Regions from separate parts of the uncultured Paenibacillus sp. genome, predicted to be linked through region 3. Evidence: riboswitches for the same ligand, from Rfam matches in the RefSeq annotation. Region 3 holds a riboswitch; each other region holds the start of a gene.
The links. Region 3 has a riboswitch for cobalamin ahead of RWM61_RS17320 (ABC transporter substrate-binding protein). Riboswitches for the same ligand answer to the same signal wherever they lie in the genome.
Positions count from the first base shown of each region.

Region 1: another riboswitch for cobalamin. It lies ahead of metE (5-methyltetrahydropteroyltriglutamate--homocysteine S-methyltransferase); the one in region 3 lies ahead of RWM61_RS17320 (ABC transporter substrate-binding protein).
Region 2: another riboswitch for cobalamin. It lies ahead of RWM61_RS13565 (radical SAM protein); the one in region 3 lies ahead of RWM61_RS17320 (ABC transporter substrate-binding protein).

Region 1 is NZ_CAUPYC010000018.1:816-7,531, forward strand. It holds gene metE (5-methyltetrahydropteroyltriglutamate--homocysteine S-methyltransferase) at 136-2,427, opposite strand; cobalamin riboswitch at 2,567-2,773, opposite strand; gene RWM61_RS08295 (ThuA domain-containing protein) at 3,031-3,657, shown strand; gene RWM61_RS08300 (GMC family oxidoreductase) at 3,761-5,371, shown strand; gene RWM61_RS08305 (spore germination protein) at 5,466-6,716, shown strand, end outside.
Region 2 is NZ_CAUPYC010000042.1:27,134-33,849, reverse strand. It holds gene thiH (2-iminoacetate synthase ThiH) at 1-1,041, opposite strand, end outside; gene RWM61_RS13570 (thiazole synthase) at 1,038-1,823, opposite strand; TPP riboswitch at 1,879-1,992, opposite strand; cobalamin riboswitch at 2,147-2,350, shown strand; gene RWM61_RS13565 (radical SAM protein) at 2,403-3,146, shown strand; gene nrdD (anaerobic ribonucleoside-triphosphate reductase) at 3,177-5,123, shown strand; gene RWM61_RS13555 (copper-translocating P-type ATPase) at 5,249-6,716, opposite strand, start outside.
Region 3 is NZ_CAUPYC010000072.1:1,053-7,768, reverse strand. It holds gene cobU (bifunctional adenosylcobinamide kinase/adenosylcobinamide-phosphate guanylyltransferase) at 1-22, opposite strand, end outside; gene cobT (nicotinate-nucleotide--dimethylbenzimidazole phosphoribosyltransferase) at 37-1,098, opposite strand; gene RWM61_RS17330 (heme ABC transporter ATP-binding protein) at 1,499-2,326, opposite strand; gene RWM61_RS17325 (iron ABC transporter permease) at 2,331-3,365, opposite strand; gene RWM61_RS17320 (ABC transporter substrate-binding protein) at 3,372-4,460, opposite strand; cobalamin riboswitch at 4,657-4,871, opposite strand; gene RWM61_RS17315 (MarR family winged helix-turn-helix transcriptional regulator) at 5,145-5,591, opposite strand; gene RWM61_RS17310 (hypothetical protein) at 5,732-6,085, opposite strand; gene RWM61_RS17305 (hypothetical protein) at 6,069-6,341, opposite strand; gene RWM61_RS17300 (VOC family protein) at 6,490-6,716, opposite strand, start outside.

The sequences.
Region 1 (6,716 bases), on a different contig from region 3:
GTGATAAGATCTTCCTTATTCATATTGCTAATCATCGAATACATGACTCGCTCTTCTTTGACAGTAAGCAAGAAATGCAATAGATCTTTTCGCATGAATTCCCCCTGTAATCGTTTTTTACAGGTCCATTCACTCTTAATGAATAACGCCGGTCAGCTTTTCTCTGGCTGCTCGCGCGGCTGTGATCATATTCCTCAGCGCATGGGCCGTCTCTTCCCAACCGCGTGTCTTCAACCCGCAGTCGGGATTGATCCAGAACAGCTCCGGATCGAGCACCCGGAGTGCCCGATCGATCATTTCGGACATTTCGTCCACGGACGGAACGCGCGGACTGTGGATGTCGTACACGCCGAGGCCGATCCCATGGTCATAGCCGTTGAGCTCGAAGCTGGCAATCAATTCGCCATGGCTTCGGGATGTCTCGATGGAGATGACGTCCGCATCAAGCGCCAGAATCGAATCGATCATATCGTGGAATTCGCAATAGCACATATGAGTGTGAATCTGAGTCGTATCCTTCACGCTCGCGGTTGCGATTCGGAACGCTTTGACGGCCCATTCCAGGTACGCCGCCTGATCCCGCTCTTTGAGCGGCAGTCCCTCGCGGATAGCCGGTTCGTCCACTTGAATCATCTCGATGCCGGCGCTCTCCAGCGCCTCCACTTCTTTCCTTAGGGAAAGCGCGATTTGATTGGCCACCTCTTCCCGGCTGCGATCATCGCGTACGAACGACCAATTTAGAATGGTTACCGGGCCCGTAAGCATACCTTTAACAGGCAACTCGGTCAAGGATTGCGCGTAGGCGGTTTCCTCTACGGTCATGGCTCCTGTGAATGCGACGTCTCCGTAAATAACCGGCGGTTTGACGCAGCGGGAGCCATACGATTGTACCCAACCATTCTGGGTAAACAAGAATCCGGCCAATTTTTCACCGAAAAACTCAACCATATCCGTCCGTTCGAACTCCCCGTGAACGAGCACATCCAATCCGATTTCTTCTTGAACCTTGATGCATTGTTCAATTTGCTGCCGTACGAACATGCCATATCTGGCGTCATCCCATTCTCCCCGCCGCCATTTCAGACGTGCCTGGCGAACCTCGGCTGTTTGCGGGAAGCTGCCGATCGTCGTGGTCGGCAAGAGCGGAAGGTTCCATTTGAGGCGCTGGACCTCGAAGCGGGATTGAAATGGAAGGTTCCGCTTGTCCCGAAGTGAATCGATACCGGCCATCTGAGCGGCGACATCCGGGCGATTCCGTTCCGGAAGCTTGCGGAACAAGGAAAGCGCAGTGCGGCTTGCTTCGAGATCGCCGGTCATATTATCCGATACTGCGGATTTGAGAAGAGTCAATTCATCCAACTTCTCGTTGGCATAAGCAAGCGCGTCTCTTATCGTCTTGTTCATCTTCAATTCCCGCTGCAACGAAACCGGTACGTGGAGCAGGCTGCAGGAAGGCTGCAGAATGAGCCGGTGACCGGGTACATGTTCCAGAATCTCATGGATGAGGGCTAATTTGGCATCCAGATCGGAACGCCATATATTGCGTCCGTCGATAATGCCCGCACCGAGCGATTTGTTGTCGGGCCAACCATACTGTTTCAGAGATTTCAAGTTGGCTCCGCTGTCATGCACGAAATCAAGACCGATGCCGTCAACCGGTAAATTTACAAGACGCTCATAGTTGTCGACCGCCTCGAAATAGGTCTGCAGCATGATGTTCAATTGCGGAACCCGATCCCTTATTGTATTGTAAATCAATTCCACTCTTTCAAACTCTTCCGCTTTCGTATCCGTAACGAGTGCGGGCTCATCAATCTGAACCCAGGCGACGCCCTCCTGTTCCAGTTGTTTCAGCAGTTCCACATAAACAGGAAGGAACCGTTCAATTTGATCGGCAAGATGATGGGATGGGAAACCCTTGGACAGCTTTAAAAAAGTATAAAGACCGACGATGACCGGCCTTCCTTCAATTCCGGCTCTGGACTTGGCAAAGCGGTAAGCGGCAAGCGGTTTGTTCTCCGTCAGGCAAGGAACCGCCTCTCCGATCTCCGGAACAATGTAATGGTAATTCGTATTGAACCATTTCGTCATTTCACATGCTGCCGCATTCTCGTTCCCGCGTGCCATGGCAAAGTAAGTGCTTATCGGAACAGCTCCTCCGGTGTGGCCGAACCGTGCAGGCACGACACCCAGCATGACCGCCATGTCCAGCATGTGATCGTAATAAGTAAAGTCGTTGACCGGAATAGAGTCCAGTCCCTTCGCTTTCTGAACTTCGAGATGCGCGAGCTGAATCCGTTCCATCTCGGCATAGAAAGCCTCTTCGCCGCACTTTCCCGACCAGAACGCTTCCAGCGTTTTTTTCCACTCCCGATCTTCCCCGATTCTTGGATATCCAAGATTTGCAACTGTGACTTTTCCTTGCATTTTTTCTTTTCCTCCCGCTTGGATAAATGGCTTACAGACAAATAAAAAAAGCGTCTCTCCCCGAATATGACAAAGGGAAAGACGCCGCCGTTATAGAACGTTGGTTGCCGTCTAACACCTCCCTATCTCCCGTAGGTAAAGCAGTGCCGTTGAAACAGGCAGGTCTCCTGGCTATTGGCGTCATCATCCACAGCAGCCTTCCCGGTTGCGTTTGCAACCAGTGGCCTATTTGCTGCGACTCTTCCATATACAGTGGCGGGACCGCGTCGGTTTTGCACCGAACTTCCCTTTTAAGCCGATCCGGGCATCTTGTTGTCGGATAGGCACCTGTTTCCGATATTCAGTTTTATGATGGGTTCATGAAGTTCATCGTAACCGATACAAAACCGTTTGGCAAGCATGTTGTGACAGCCATGTTGTGCAGTGTCCGTCATCGTATGAGGTCTTCGGCCATAAGCATACGGCGGGACTGCCGCATATACTGTCTCTGAATCTGTTTTCAGTTCAAACAGGAAAGGAACAGCAGGGATGGATCGTACAGTGCGTGTTCGGATTCATACACATACGCGTTCTAACGGCTTTCGGCAAAGGACCAAAAAGGCTTTGATCGTTTCAGGCGGGTATGCGCCGCACCAGCCGAAGGAAATTGCCGAAATTTTGGCCGATTTATTGAGGCAGGATAATTTTGATGTGGAAATATCCGAGACATGGGACGTTTTTAATGACAAGGCAAAAGTGATGCAAATGGATTTGATTGTTCCTAATTGGACGGAAGGCACCGTTACTCCGCAGCAATTGGACAATTTGCTCGAGACGATCAGCAACGGAACCGGACTGGCGGGGCTGCACGGCGGCATGGGATATACGTTTCCCTGTGAATCCAGATACCAGTTGATGGTGGGCGGAAACTTTGCGGCGCATCCCGGATACCGCTTCAAAGTGCTTATCAAGGACAAAGAAAACCCCATTACCCGCGGGATTTCGGATTTCGAAGTCGCCACCGAACATTACTACATGCTGATCGATCCGGCAATCGAGGTTCTGGCGACTTCTTATTATGAGACCTATCCGCCCGAAGTGTGGAGACCCGTGTTCATGCCCGTCGTGTGGACCAAAAAATACGGCAAGGGACGCGTGTTTTACAACGCGCTCGGTCATTCGGCCGACATTGTGATGATACCCGAAGTGCTGACCATGATGAGACGCGGAATGGCTTGGGCGGCCAGATAAGCTCGAGTCCGCGATGTCATCATTCACCTGCTTCTTTCATATAAATCATACGATGATTTGTAGAAAAGGAGCCCTCTTAAGGCGCTGCGGAAGGAAGGGGATTATGAGGATTTATATCGCGAGTGACGGCGAGGCGTTAAGGAACATTGCACGCCGCCGGAATGTTTCGCTGGAAGCGCTTATTTCCCTCAACCCGCATGTGGGTAGCCCTGACGCAAACCTTTCGGGTCAACCGGTTAGGCTGCCGCCCTATTCGATATCGATGGGAAACCGGGAGCCCGCGGCATCCTCTCCCCGCCGAACGGATTTCCGGAACGAATGGATACCGCTCACTTCGCCGGAGCGAATGGCGCAAACGGAGTACGATGTGCTCATTGTCGGATCGGGAGCGGGGGGCGGCGCCGTTCTGTGGAGATTAGCCCGACAATGGGGCGCAAACGGAAAAAAAATCGGCGTCGTGGAAGCGGGCGATTTGCTGCTGCCGACCCATTTTTATAATATTCCCACATACTCTCTTCCGCGCTTCAGGCAATATTTCGATAAAGTTGCAAGACCGGTTGAGCAAACTTATTTCAGAGAGCTGATCGCATTCGGCGGCAGGACGCTCGCTTGGCAATTAGTGGCGCCGCGGATGCCCGTTTCCGAAACGGCAGGGTGGCCCGTTCCGGCAAAAGAACTGCAGCATTATTACGCGATCGCCGAACGGGCCATGGGCGTCACTCCCTTTTATCAGGAAGGATCCTATTACACGAGCGTCCTGCTTGAACGGCTTCTCGAACGGGGCTTTCCGGATGCTGTCCCGATGCCGATCGCCGTTGACCTCGAGCCGACCCGATACGGACAGCTTCACTCCAATGCCGCTTTCAGCTCGATCGCCTGGTTTGCCGAAGCGCTGAACCGGCGGCCTTACGACTTGGCCGTCAATGCCCGGGCCGTGGAGATCCTTACCGGGCAAAAGAGAGTAACCGGCGTGAGGGTCATGACGCCGGACAAGAAGTCGTATGTCATGAAGGCCAAGACCGTCGTCCTCTCCGCCAGCACGTTCGAGAATCCTCGTCTGCTGCTTGCTTCCGGGATTCCGGGACGGGCGATCGGCCATTATCTGACCACCCATTCGCTTCAGGGGTTGACCGGATATTTTGACCGTGAACAATTTCCGGAGGTGCTGGGGGCGCTCGGCATATTAATTCCCGGCAGGGAAGACCGTCCCTACCAAGTCATGATCGGGGGACCCCCGGAAGAATACAATGCGTACCAGCAGTATCTCGTCAAGCCGCTGCAGGAACGGTTGCGAGTCGTAGCCGGCGCCTTCGGCGTAGTCGAATCGCGATTTGAGAACCGGGTCGAATTGGATCCGCTGGAGCGGGATGAATACGGGGTGCCGGTTATCCGCGTCCATTTTTCCTATAGCGAGAAGGATCAGGCGGTCATTCGCGACATGCAGGAAGGGGTCAGACGGCTTTTTTCCGCCATGCAGGCCACTGCCGTCGAAGAGGAACCGGGGCCTTTGACAGAGGCGATTCATGACGCAGGAACCTGCCGAATGGGATATGACCCCGATACATCGGTAACCGACCTTCACGGCCAGGTACACGGCATATCCGGTCTTTATGCGGCGGATAACAGCGTGATCCCGACGAGCGGAACGGCCAATCCCACACTGACCGCCGTGGCATTGGCGCTTCGGACTGCGGATTATATCAGCCGGCTTTGAAATAGATATGCCCATACAGGGAAATGTATAGTTCATCACAGGAAGAATCATACTAACACAAATTGGTACAGCAAACGGAAACTGGGTGACGTGGATGACCACCAATACTGCCGGCGGAACATCACAGGCGAATAAGGAACAACTTCCGATCTCCGAGAAGCTGTCGGACAATCTGCGTCAGCTGGAAAAGATATTCGCGGTCAGCTCGGATATTGTGTTCAAGCATTGGAATTACGGTCCCGAACTGCAGCACACGGCTTGTTCCGTTTATTACGATTCGCTCGTACAGGAAGACAAGATCAATTTTATGAAGACATCCCTGCAGGATCTCGTCACGCATGAGGTCGGTCCCGGGACGACGATCAAGCCCGAGCAATTCATCTCTTTTTTTGAGCACGACGGGGTTGCGCAGAAAAAACCGACGGTTCTCAACGATTTCAATCTCGTCGTGGAACATATTTCTAACGGACGCATCGTCATCCTGCTTAACCAATGGAACAAAGCGTTAAGCTACAAAGCGCAGTCCGTCGAGACGAGGCAGGTTACCGAACCGGCCAACGAGTCGGTTGTGCAGGGCCCGCGGGAGAGCACCGTCGAAAACCTGCAAAAAAATCTCGGGCTTCTTCGACTGCGCCTGAAGAGCCCTAAATTCAAGATCGAAACGATCATGGCAGGCGGAGAAACCCAAACGAATGTCGCTTACGGATACGTCGAAGGGGCGGTAGACCCCGCATTGCTGAAAGAATTCAAAAAAAGAGTGGAGCAAATCAAACAGCTCGAAATATTGGAGACTTCCTTTATCGAACAAATCATTGAGGATTCCACCTACTCCCCTTTTCCCCAGCATCGGTACACGGAACGGCCGGATGTGGCGGTATCCGCCATGCTGGATGGAAAGATTGCCGTCATGGTGCAGGGCACGAGCAGTATTTTATTGTGCCCGGGTCTCTTTGCGGAATTTTTCCAATCCAGCGAAGATTACTATCAGCGAACGGTATACTCGACCTTCGTCCGTTGGCTTCGAATAATCGCCTTTCTCATGGCCCTGACGCTGCCCAGCGTCTATATTGCGTTATCGACATTCCATCCCGAGCTGGTTCCTACGGTTCTGCTGCTTGCGGTCATTGACGCGCGGGAAGGCATACCGCTGCCCGCCTTTTTTGAAGCGCTGCTGATGGAATTTTTCTTTGAACTGCTGCGGGAAGCCGGGGTCCGGCTGCCCAAGCCGGTCGGCTCCGCGGTCAGCATCGTGGGGGCGCTTGTCATCGGAGAAGCGGCTATCAACGCCGGCATCGCTTCTCCGATCATGGTCATTATCGTGGCGGCGACAGGGATCGCCTCCTTC
Region 2 (6,716 bases), on a different contig from region 3:
TTCTTTGACACTGCGTTCGTCGGACGTTTCAAATTGAGGGATGCCGGCTTTATCGTCCGAATAACCGCCGACAGCGGTGGATGAACCGGCCGACATTTTGGTCACGCCCAATCGGAGCAACCGGTTGCGAAATGTCTTGCTTTCCCTGGTCGAGAGAGTAATTCCCGCCCGCGGCAAAAACAATCGCATCGCCAGCATAGCCTGAACCAACTCTTTATCGTTCACGGTTGATCCCGGGCTCCACCCTCCCAAATGCGGGCGGATCCGGGGAAGCGACACACCGATCTCCGTTGCGGGATACCTGGCTTGCAAATAACGGGCGTGCAGCCCCGCCAGAAATACCTCCTTCCTCCAGTCTTCCAGCCCGAGAAGAGGACCGATCGTCACAGTCCTCATTCCGGCTTGACAGGCCCTTTCCGGCGCATCCAACCGGTACAAGTAATTTCGCTTCGGGCCCTTCCGGTGTAACTCGCGATATGTATCCTCTTTGTACGTTTCCTGATAAAGAGTCAGGCCGTCCACGCCATTGTCGATAAGATCGGCGTACTGCGATTTGTCCATCGGTTGAACTTCCAATGAAACAGAAGCGAAATGCTTCGATAAGATAAGGATGCAGGCCTTCAAGTAATCATGATTCGATTGCTGCGGGGATTCGCCCGTCAACAGCAAAAGATGTTTGATTCCTGCAGCCGCGATCGCGGCGCCTTCTCTTTCAACCTCACGCATCGCGAGTTTTTTTCTCGAAAAAACATGTTCGACGCTGAAGCTGCAGTATGCGCAGGAATTGACGCAGTAGTCCGACACGTATAAAGGAGCGAACAGCAAAATCGTACGGCCGAAATGTTGAACCGTCAGCCGGTGCGCTTTTTGAGCCATCGCTTCCAGGCACGAACCGGCAGCGGGCGACAGCAGCATCAGGAAATCCTGTTCATTCAGTCGGTCTTTCCGTAAAATGCGGAGCACATCCTGCCCGGAAGCTTCCCGGAAAGCTTCAGAATATTCCATTTCTTTCGATTTGCAATAGATTTCATAAAAGCTCAATTCGCCTCCCCCTCTCCCCCCAAAAATCCCGTTAACGGGGAAGAAGCCTCCGCCGTCTGCTTGACCGGTCCCAAACCGGATCGATAAGCAAGCCGTCCGGCATGAACGGCGCTTGCGAACGCCTCGGCCATGGACGCGGGATCCCCCGAGGTCGCGATCGCCGTATTGATCAATACCGCCGCCGCTCCCATTTCCATCGCTTCCGCCGCTTCGGAAGGTTTGCCGATCCCCGCATCGACAATGACGGGCACGTCGAGTTCTTCAATCAAGATGCGGATCATTTCTTTCGTCTGCAGTCCCCGGTTCGAGCCGATCGGCGCTCCGAGAGGCATCACCGCCGCGGCGCCGGCGTCCCGCATCCGTTTGGCGGCAATGAGATCCGGATTCATATAAGGAAAAACGACAAACCCCTCCTTCGCCAATATCGATGTCGCTTGAATCGTTTCTTCATTGTCCGGAAGCAGGTAGGTTTGATCGGGAATAACCTCGATTTTGATCCAATTCCCCATCCCGCCCTCTCTCGAGAGAAGGGCGATTCGTACGGCTTCCTGCGCATTCCGGGCGCCGGATGTATTGGGAAGCAGTTTCATGCCGTCCGGTATGTGCGTCAAACCATCTTCAAAGGACGAATTGAAATCGATTCGCCTTACCGCTACCGTAATAACCTGCGCGCCGGAACGTCCGATTACATCGGAAATCACGGAATCGTTCCCGAATTTGCCCGTGCCCACAAACAAACGGCTGGACAGCGTTGCGCCGCCAATACTAAAAGCATCACCCATCATCTTTTCTCCTCCAATAACAAAAATAGCGCATAGGAATCTATGCGCCCTGCGATCGGCAGAAGATCATGATTCCTACGCTGGCATTACCCAGACCAGGTTCTGCGGTCGAAGGCGAATGCAGCCTTCCTCTCAGCCGGATCAACTTCCAGCTCCCGCTCGTGCATCTCAAGTTTACTGTTCTTTCAAGATTTTTCCCGGCAATCATACCACAGATCAAAGAATAAACCTTATGATGTTTATCACAATCCGGATAAAAAATTATCGAATGACAACCATCACTTTACTTTTTCAATATATTGTATTAGCATTCATTCCAACAACTAAATATAGTGGTTTATGGTATCGGATCATTTTCATGCAAGTGACCGATTGAAAAGGGAAGTTCGGTGAAAATCCGACGCGGTCCCTCCACTGTTACGGCGAGCGACGCCGCACGCAATCCACTGTTTCACCTTGAAACGGGAAGGAAGCGGCGTTCGCATGGACCCGAAGCCAGGAGACCTGCCATAAACGACGACACTGCTTAACCTAAGGAAGATAGGGAGGTGTTATTCGTGTATGTAACCGATTGGTTCTATGTATACGGGCATTTCTGACCTCATTTTGGGGATGGTGGTTGGAAATGCCTTTTTTCGCGGAAAGGAGAATCGGATGCTGGCTTTTTATCCCCGTTTCATTCGTACGTTCGATGATTTGCCCGGTCACGTATCGCTGCTCATTCACGCTTGGAACGGCTGCAACATGCGCTGTTACGGTTGTCATAATCATGACGAATTGATAGCCAAAAAACCGGACGGCCATTTAACCGCCGAACAAGTTATCGAGCGCTTGGGCGAATGCAACGATATGTTCGATGCCGTGTTATTCAGCGGCGGGGAATTCATGATGAACGAGGCTTCGGAAATTAGTCATTTTCTCAATCGGGTGCGAAAGATCTTCAAAGGGAAAATCATTGTTTTTACCAACGGCACGTTCCCGCGTAAATTGCAGCGAATGCTTGCCGACAATTTGGTTGACGGCGTTCATATCGATATGAAGCTGCCGTATCACTGTCTCGATCCCGAGGATGACCGAGAGCTATTCGAAGCGATTATCGGAACCGTCCCTACGAAACGTTGTTGCCGGGACATCCTTGAGTCGGTGGAAACCGTCATTCGGCACAATAGCCGGTTAAGCCAAGTGAGAACGGTGCGATATCCGCTGCTCAGCGATGAATACTTTGAACGAATTCAAGAGTATGTGAACGGATTAAAAACCAAATACGACAGTGTTGTGCCCTATTTCTTGAATCCCTTCCACCCGCCGCAAGTCACCCGATAAAATCATTCACCATCGAACGGAGGAAACACCATGTTTCGTCATTCCAAGGAAATCATCGATACGTTTACATCACCGTCGGAAACCAAACAGGCCGATTATTTGAAAAGGGAAAACAGCAATTTCGTTTATTCATTGCCGTTGTTGCGGCATAACCTGACCAACTTTGCGGAAGAAGAATATTTGCTGCAGCACATTTTACCGGCCAAACTGACCGAATTGTATCGGGACGGCGTAATCTATATTCATGATAAACAATTAAGCCCATATTGCTTGAGCGTCGCTTGCAAAGACATCGCTGCTGCCGGAATCCCCACGCTGGCCAAAAATATGATGTCCTCGAAACCGACTCGAAAGCTTGAAACGCTGCTCCGGCATTTCAGCAACATCGTCGTGCTGATGTCCCAGCAAGTATCCGGTGCCGTCATGTTGTCGCAAATGACGACGATTTCCGCTTCCTACCTGTATTACGAGGAAACGGTCAAAGGACGCCGCTTCACGGAGGACGAACTGAAGCAGCTGTTCCAAAGCCTGATCTGGGAAATGAATATGCCATTGCGCGGCGGATCCCAATCGGCATTCACCAACATTACGCTGGAGTTCGGCAAGCCTTCCGACGAAATCAAGGACGATTTCGTCGTGATCGGCGGTACGCCTCTCGACATTCGTTACCGCGACATTCCATCCGAATACTTCGATCGGATCAACCAGGCCGTAATCGAAGTCATGAAGCAGGGAACCGGTACCGGCATCCCGTTCACTTTTCCGCTGTTAACCGTACCGATTGATGACGCATTCGATTATGAAAACCGGCTGTTCCTCGAAATGCTGGACGGCATGTACCGCTGGGGCGGAGTATATTTCGAGAATTTCCGAACCGAGCCGTTCAAGAATGAACGCTATCGCCGTCTCAATCCGTACATCAAACCACGTGATCCGGAAGTAAGCCGCAGCTTGTGCTGCAGGCTGCAAATCGATTTAACCGTACTGTCGAGACTCGGCAGCGGCATTTTCGGCAGTTCGACCGGATCGACGGGCGCTGTGCAAGTGCTGAACTTGAACCTGAATCGGGGGCTGTTGGAATACGGTCACGATGAAACGCTGCTTTTCACGAAAATCGAAGAGTTTCTGAACGTCATGCAGGAAGGGCATATGGCCAAACGGAGATGGATCGAGCGAAACCGGCAGCTGTATCCGACTTTTTTCGCATTGAACCGCGACTTGTCCAACTATTTCAACGTATTTGCAGTTTCCGGCATGCATGAAGGGCTGGTCAATATCGGTTACCCCGATGGAATGAACAACAAGGAAGGGAAACAGCTGGCGCACCGGATCATGCAATTTATGACGGAAAAAATCAACGAATTTATCGTGAGAGACAAAGTAGCCTGCGGAATCGAGTATGCGCCCGGAGAAAATGCGGCTATCAAATTGGCGCGCCACGATGTGAAATGGGCACAACGCAACAATCGGGACATCTTCGTCCAGGGAACGGGGGAAAATGTGTATTTGACATCGGGCTGCATGCTTCCGTTCAGTGAAGACGACTTTTTGCGGCAAATCGAAAACAGCGCCGAATTTCAAGCTTACGCGACGTCCGGAAGCATTTTGCACCATTTCCTTGAAAGCAGGCTTCAGCCAAAACGATTGGCCGATTATTTAAAGAAAATATTCGATAAACCGATCCAATACATCACTTTGACGCCAACGCTCACGAGTTGTCTGGACTGCAGCTCACAAATCGTCGCGGAAGATGGGAAAAACATTTCCGCTTGCCCCGTCTGCGGCAGTGATGACATCGCTACTTTCAGCCGGGTGATCGGCTACGTCAAGATGATCGCCCGAAAAAGATTGCAAGTGGACAATGAAGGGTATTACACAGGGGATTTCAATTTTTGGAGCAACGCGCGGCGTTTCGACTGGAACACGAGAAAACGTCTGAAAGAGGAGGCCATCGGCAGCCTCCCTATCAAAACATAACAACCTGATGGATAACCGGGTTCTCTCCAGCATGAAAACCGATGGAAAGAACCCGCTTTGCTGTTTGCCAATTTTACAACCTTATTCTTGCAGTTCCTTCGCCTCACCGGCGGGGCGGCAAATCTTCATGCTTTCAACAGCTTGGCATTAATCGCGACGACAATCGTGCTGAGCGACATCAGAACAGCTCCCAAAGCGGGGTTTAAAAGAATGCCCGCGCCATAAAATACGCCGGCTGCCAATGGGATGGCAACGATATTATACCCGGTTGCCCACCATAAGTTTTGAATCATTTTGCTGTATGTTTTCTTGGACAATTCCAGAATGGAAGCCACGTCCTCCGGATCGCTTCGCACCAGGATCACATCCGCCGTCTCAATGGCCACATCCGTTCCGGCTCCCACTGCAATCCCCAGGTCGGCTTTAGCCAACGCCGGAGCGTCGTTTACCCCGTCTCCGGTCATGGCCACGCGATAGCCGCCGCCTTGGATTTCAGCAATTTTGTTCGCTTTTTCATGAGGGAGGACTTCGGCATAGATCTCATCCAGATTGAGCTTGCCCCCAACCCATTCCGCTACCTGCTTGTTGTCGCCGGTCAGCATCATGGAGTGGATGCCCAGGGTTTTCAATTTGTCCACTGCGTTTTTGGCACTTTCCCTGACTTGGTCCGCCAAAGCGATCATTCCGGCAAATCGACCGTCGATTATTGCGAAAACAACGGTTTTTCCTTGTGAAGAAAGCCTGCTGTAGTCTTCAATCCGATAGGGAATGTTCTCCTGCTCCATATAACCGGGACTCACGACTTTAACGTCCTTGCCATTGACTATGCCTTTAAGGCCTTTGCCCGTCATCGCTTCGAACGATTCCGGCCGGGACAGCGTAATGTCGCGCTTCTTCACTTCCTCTACCACACCTTTGGAAATCGGATGCTCGGATTGGGCTTCCAGCGAACCGACAAGGGAGAGGATCTCCGTTTCCTCGAAGCCGGCAGACGGAACAATGTCGGTAATCCCGAATTTCCCTTGTGTCAAAGTACCGGTTTTATCGAACACGACCGCGTTCAACTTTCGAGCTTCCTCAAATGCGGTGCGGTTGCGAATCAACAGCCCTTTTTGGGCCGCTATTGATGTGGATGTGGATACGACAAGAGGAACGGCCAGGCCCAGTGCATGCGGACAAGCGATAATCATGACGGTGACCATCCGCTGCATGGCGAAATCAAAACTGTAACCCATGGATAACCACGTGAGGAGAGTGAGCAAACCGGCACCCAGCGCTATGTAAAATAACCATCTCGCAGCACGGTCCGATAAATTCTGTGTTTTGGATTTGGATTCTTGGGCTTCTCTGACCAAGGCAATGACCTGAGACAAATATCCTTCCTCCCCGGCATTCTGCACTGTGACAGTTAAAGCGCCTTCACCGTTGACGGCGCCTCCGATCACACGGTCGCCCGGATTCTTGACGACCGGAACGGATTCGCCCGTAAGCATCGATTCATCCAGAGAGGATTGACCGTTCACAATGATTCCATCGACGGGAATGCGTTCACCGGGTTTAATTAAAATGGTTTGCTGCGGCTTCAGCTCTGAG
Region 3 (6,716 bases):
CGCCGGTAACCAGTACCGCCATACCGTCCATTCCTCCTATTCCTTCGATACGCCCGCGCTTTCAAAGGTGGCCATCTCATGCATGACCCGCAGCGCCGCTTCGACAAAATGAAACCCGAGAACGGCGCCCGTCCCTTCGCCAAGCCTCATGTCCAAATGAATCGCCGGCCGCAGGCCTACCGCTTCCAGCAGCGCGCCGTGCGCGCGCTCGTGCGACAGATGCGAGGCGATCATATAGTCGACGGCTCCCGGACACAGCCGTGCCGCGACGAGCGCGGCCGCCGTCGATATGAAGCCGTCCACAAGAACCGGACGGCGAAGCGCGGCGGCGCCGAGCATGAGCCCGGCCAACCCGCCGATTTCGAGGCCGCCGACCTTGGCCAGCGCGTCGATCGGATCGGACGGATCGGGAAGGTTAACGTCAATCGCCCTGCGGACCGCTGCTGTTTTACTCCGCAGCCGCTCGTCGTCGACGCCCGTGCCGCGGCCGACGGAGTCCTCGACGGCCGCTGCGCTGAAAACCGCGCAGAGCGCCGCGCTCGGCGTCGTGTTGCCGATTCCCATATCGCCGGTCGCGAGCAGATCGTAACCCTCGTGCTTAATCAGCATCGAGGCGATTTCGACGCCGGCGAGAACGGACCGCACAGCGTCCTCGCGATCCATTGCCGGTCCGCGGCACATATTGGCGGTTCCTTTCCGAACCTTATAGTCCAGCAGGCGGGGGTGGGCAAGCTCCGCATTCACGCCGAGATCGGCGCAATAAACGTCCGCCCCCGCCTGCCGGGCCAGCACATTGACGGCCGCGCCGCCGGCGAGAAAATTCATCACCATCTGCGGCGTAACCTCCGCCGGGTAGGCGCTGACGCCTTCGGCGGTCACGCCGTGATCGCCCGCCATGACCACCACCGCCTTCCTCCCGGCCACGGGCATCGCCTCGCCCTTGATCCCGGCGATCCGGACGGCGATCTCCTCCAGTCTGCCGAGACTGCCCGGCGGCTTCGTCAGGCTGTCCAGCCTTGCGGCGGCTTCCGCCATCGCGGCTTCGTCCAGCGGTCCGATTCGTTCGCACACTTGACGCAGCTTCAATTCAAGCTCCATGACACGGTCTCCTTTCACGATGATGGGATCATTTTATAGAAAAGGGCCATACGCCGCCCGCAACTTGTCGCGACAGGCTGACATATGTGTCTGTTGCAGCTTGTCGAGGCAACGGATCCAGGCTTCTTATGACAGTCATTTAAACTTGATTGGATTTCATCCAATCAAACGGCTTGTTTTAGCGGTAGATGCCGGCTTATGTTGGAAAGTATCCAGTGAAATCGGCCGCTTTCCACTCACAGCCCCCTGGAGGCTTAATTTTGCTGGATGAAATCCAGTGAAACGATAAGAAGAGATCCGTAACTTGGTTTTCATTGGATGAATTCCAACGGAGCGCGTCAATATTAGCACTAACGGACTAACGTAGAAACGATGCTTTCTGCCTTGAAAATTAAAATTTTCATTCATCAGCGGTGCCGCGCAGCGGCATGAATGTCTGATCGGATTTGCGCGCAGCCCGCGGTCTCAGCAGCACCTGGGGAGCGCCATTGTCCGGATGCCGCAGAACGATCGGATCCGTCCCGTACACCCGGCTGATCGTCTCCTCCGTAAGCACCTCGGCCGGCGTGCCGTCCGCTGCAAGCTTGCCGCCGGCCAATACGAGCAGCCGGTCGCAGTATTGCGCCGCCAAATTCAGGTCGTGAAACACCGCGACGGCCGTCAGCCTTTTTTGCTTCTGCCAATCCCGTACCGCGTCGAGCAGCTGAACCTGATGGCCGATGTCCAGATAAGTGGTCGGCTCGTCCAGCAATATCAGCTCCGGCTCCTGCACCATCACCTTTGCCAGCGCGACGCGCTGCCGTTCGCCGCCGCTCAGCTGGCTCAGCCGCCGTTCAGCCAGCTTCGTCAGCCCAAGCGTCCGCATCGCGCTTTCGATCAGCTCGCCGGCATCCTTCTCCTCGTGGCCGAGCCAATTCTGATGCGGATAACGTCCCATGCCGACGACCTCGCGCACGGTGAAAGCCGTCGCCGGCAGTCCCTCCTGCTGCAGCACGGCCACCCAGCGCGCCAAATCCTTGCCTTTGTATGCCTTCACTGGTTCTCCCCGCAGATTGACCGAGCCTCCGCCGGCCGGCTCCACGCCGGAAAGCAGCGACAGCAGCGTCGACTTGCCGGCGCCGTTCGGGCCGATAATGCCGTACATGCCGCCTTCCGCAAGCGTGAAGCTTACCCCGTCCAACACACGGCTGCCGCCGATTTGTTTGACCGCATTCCGTACGTCGATCATGTTTTCAGCCCTCCTTCAGGCCGGCTTTGCGGCGCTTCAGCAAATACGCGAAAAACGGCGCGCCGATCAGCGCGGTCAGCACGCCGAGCGGAATTTCCTTCGGGCTCAGCGCCGTTCGGGCGAGCGTGTCCGCCCACAGCACATAGATGCCGCCGACAATCGCGGACAACGGCACGACCAGCCGATAATCAGGTCCAACAATGAGACGGATCAGATGCGGCACGACAAGGCCGACGAAGCCGATGACGCCCGATACCGACACGGCCGCCGCCGTCAGCAGCGTCGAGATCGTCAGCACGGTCAGCTTGGTGCGTTCGACATTGACGCCGAGATGGGCGGCCTGGCGTTCGCCGAGGACGAACAGATTCATCGGCTGCGCGAATGCCGATATCGCAGGCAAACCGAGCGCTGCGAACGGAAGCACAAGCGCGACATGCTCCCAGTTCCGCTTGGACAGGCTGCCCATCGTCCAATAAAGGATTTCGTTGACGACGGTGTTCGACATCGAAATCATGAAAGAGACGAATGCGCCGAGAAAAGCCTGCACGATGACGCCGGCCAGGATCAGCGTTTCGATTCGCATTTGCCCTTGCTGCCGGGCAAGCCAGAACACCGCGAATATCGTCGCCATGCCGGTCCCGAAAGCGACGAAAGGCACCGTCCAGATGCCGACGGCGGACTGCACCCCGAACAGGATCAGGAAGGCCGCGCCGATCGAGCTTCCCGAAGCGACGCCGAGCGTATAAGGGTCGGCGAGCGGGTTGCGCAGCACACCCTGGAAGCCCGCGCCCGCAAGCCCGAGACACGCGCCGACGAGTACTCCGATCAGGATCCGGGACAGGCGAACCTGAATGACGACCGCTTCGTCAAGCGCCGTCCATTCCACGGCTTCTCCCCGATTCCACGGCAATTGATGAACGATAATGGCCCATACTTTAGCGATCGGATAGCCGGCCGAGCCGATCGAGATCGAAACGACGGCGGAAAGGACAAGGAGAAGCATCGCTGCTCCTCCGTATGTGACGATTTTCAGTTTCATATGCGGCTATTGAACGAGGTCGGGATGGATCGCTTTCGCCACGTCCCGAAGCCCGTCGGTCAGACGCGGGCCGACGCGCACGAGCGGATCGTTCGGAACCGCGAACACCTGCTTGTTTTTCACGGCGTCGATCTGATCCCAGCCAGGCCGGCTGTTGATCGCGTCGGGAATCGTCGTGTCGCCCTCGATCTCCGGATACAGGATGACCTGCGGGTTCGCCTTGAGGATGGCCTCCGGATCGATTTCATACCAGCTCGGCTGGCTGTTCGCCACGTTTTTGCCGCCGGCGAGGGTCACGATTTCGTCGAGAAATTCACCGCTGCCGACCGTCCAGCCCGGCGAGAATTCCAGGTATACGGTTTTCGGCTCGGCGCCTTTCACGGCGTCCACGACCGCCTGCTTGTCGGCGCGCATTTTGTCCGCCACCGCTTTCGCTTCGGCCTGCTTGTTCACGATGACGCCGACTTCCTCGATATGGGCGATCGTCTCGTCGATCGTTTTCGGCTGGGAGGCGAACACGACGATGCCCAACGCGCGAAGATCCTCGACCACCTGGCCGTTGATGCTCGCATTGGCGACGACCAGATCGGGGTTGAGGCCGGCAACCGATTCGACGTTCATTTTGAAGCCGCCGACCTTCGGCAGGTTCGCCGTCTCGGCCGGGTAGTTGCTGTTGTCGTCGACGCCCGCCACGGCGCCGCCGGCTCCGATCGCGAACAGAATCTCCGTCTCGCTCGGCGTAATCGATACGACCTTCGCCGGCTGTTCGGCGATCGTGACCTCCGTGCCGGTCGCATCGGTCAGCGTCAGAGGGTAAGTCGTCTGGGCGGCGGATTCGGCGCTGTCGGCCGTGTCGGCCGGCTCCTTTTCCGCCGTGTTCGCGGCTTGGCCGCCGTCGTTCGTTTCACCCGCATCGCCGTTCGCCGTTCCGTTCTCGGTTTGCCCGGCGCTGCCGTTCACCCCGCTGCCGTTCGCGGCATTGTCGCTGCCGGCGCCGCAAGCGGCAAGCACAGTAAGCGCCATCGCCAGCAAAGCGATCATAAGCAAGCGGATTGCCCGCGCAGTTGTAAATTTGCGTTCCAATCGGTCGTTCATCGTGTTCATCTTCTCCATTTCCGGTTATAAAGTAATCGTCGCATTCTTGCTGGAAAATAAAAAAAAGCATTCCCGATTCGTGTCGGAAATGCTATGGTCCCCCGGTCGCCGGTTCGCCGAGCTTGCTCCGATCCGGCGGTACACCGTGCGGATAGCGGCTGCGGGCCATATTCCAACACCTCCCTAAGTCCACGTAGGTAGCGTTCACGATGCGGGCAGGTCTCCTGACTCGAAGCTCACGCGCGCCGTCTTCCCGGTTGCCCAGTGACTTGAATGGCGCTCGCTTGCGGACGGCTTTGGTGCCTTCCGGACTTCTTACAGTGGCGGGTCCGTGCCGGATTTTCACCGGACTTCCCTATTATGCCTGTCGTCCCTTGCGGAACGTTCGGCACCCGTATCCAAACCTATTCGATTATTGCAAGAGTTACTATACCACTACCGGATAAAAGTTGTCTATATCGACAATATCCGTTGCTCTGCCAAATGCACAAGAAACGGTCCGGCTGTACGCCGAACCGCTCTTTGTGCCAATCGGATGCAAAAATGCCTTAACGTCCGCCCGTTCCGCCGCAGCAGCCATCAGCCATCATAACGATCGGTTGTGCCATTGGAATCACCTCCACTAAATAAGATATATATCCCTAAATACTTGCATAATGCAAGTATAGGATAACAAAAGCACGCTTACATGAACGGGCTGCAGCATACGCTGGATTTCGCCATGCTGTCATTCAGCAGCTTAAGCGAGCGAATGACCGTCTCACGCTCGAACTCGTTCATGCGCGAAAAGACCTCGTTCAAGTAACGTTTCATTTCTTCGTCGATTGCCGTGGCCGCAAACTTGCCTTCCGTCGTAAGGCTCAGCAAATAGACGCGGCGATCCGCGGAGGAAGCGGTTTTGACGACAAGCTTCATCTTGATTAAAGACTGGATCTGCCGGCTGAACGTCGTCACATCCATCCCCAGCGCATTCGCCACCTGCTGCATCGACGGCTCGTGCCGGCGATCGATCTCGTACAGGATATGACTCTGGACGAGCGAAATATCGCAGCCGGCGACTACGCAGCAATTTTTATTCAGAAAACCGAACCGTCTCGCCATCGTCTGGATCGTGCTGCGCAATTCTTCCATCCCGTTCACCTCATGCTGAGTATAACGCTAATGGTTGTAAAATGCAAGTATTAGTTGAATTTTTTCTCGGCCCTCTTACCGCTGAGAAGACGAACTTCGCCCCTCGCGTCTTAAAGGTTGCCAGCCTATAAAAAAGTGTTCTACTCTGTCACGCGTTTTCGCTTCGTTCTTGAAGGTAAAATATTAATTACATCCACATCGCGATCTTGTTCGTGAACGGCATAATATATCAAATAGTTCAACAGTATATGCCTGCTTTTCCCGCAGGTAATTCGCCGAAGCCCTTTAAAGCTGCCCTTTTCGACTACATGCCCGACATACGGATTAAATGTTAGCATATGCTCAATATGGTCGATTATCTCGATTTCTTTGTCATACCACCATTGCAACGGTTCAAGTCCTTGTTCCGAAAAAAAAGCGGCGATTCGATCCAAGCACATATCAAACTCACCCTTAAAAACAATCCGGAAAGGTCGCTTATCTTCTTCTGGCACGGCGCTTCTCCTTCAGTTCGCTGGCCGTATACCCTTTCATGTCGGGATTATCCAAATATCTTTGCAGAGAAGCTTCAAGTTCAGGATACATCTCAATTTCTTGGGCCAAGTCCAACTCGGAATCATCTTCCTCGTTTGATATGAAATTCTCCACTCCCACGGAAACCAATTTGCCCTTCACAACGAAAAGTCCCAATTTCTTGCCTTCAAGCGCTTGGAGAATTTCCTCTTTCGTTTGATCGCTTAACGGGTTCATGCCGATCACCTCAAATTCATTATAACAAAAGCAATGAATGTTCACTAAAATTGATTTTCAAATGTCACCCGAAAAAATTCGGCTCAATAGCGGAAACGGGTCCGTTAATGAGCCGGGTTTGATGCAAGCTCGTCGCGCAGGCGGAGGACTAACCTTTCAGCAAAAACTCGTTGCCGTCCTCGTCGGCGAAGCGCGCGTAGGTGCCCCACGGCATTTTGTTCGGCGCCTCGAGGAACTTAACGCCGTTGGCCTTCATCCGCTCGTACGTTCCGTCGATATCGTCGCATTGGAACACGATCGACGGCTTCATCGACTCCCAGCCCTGCATCATGGCGCGCGGGTAATGGTGATCATGCGTGCGCAACTCCTCTCGAT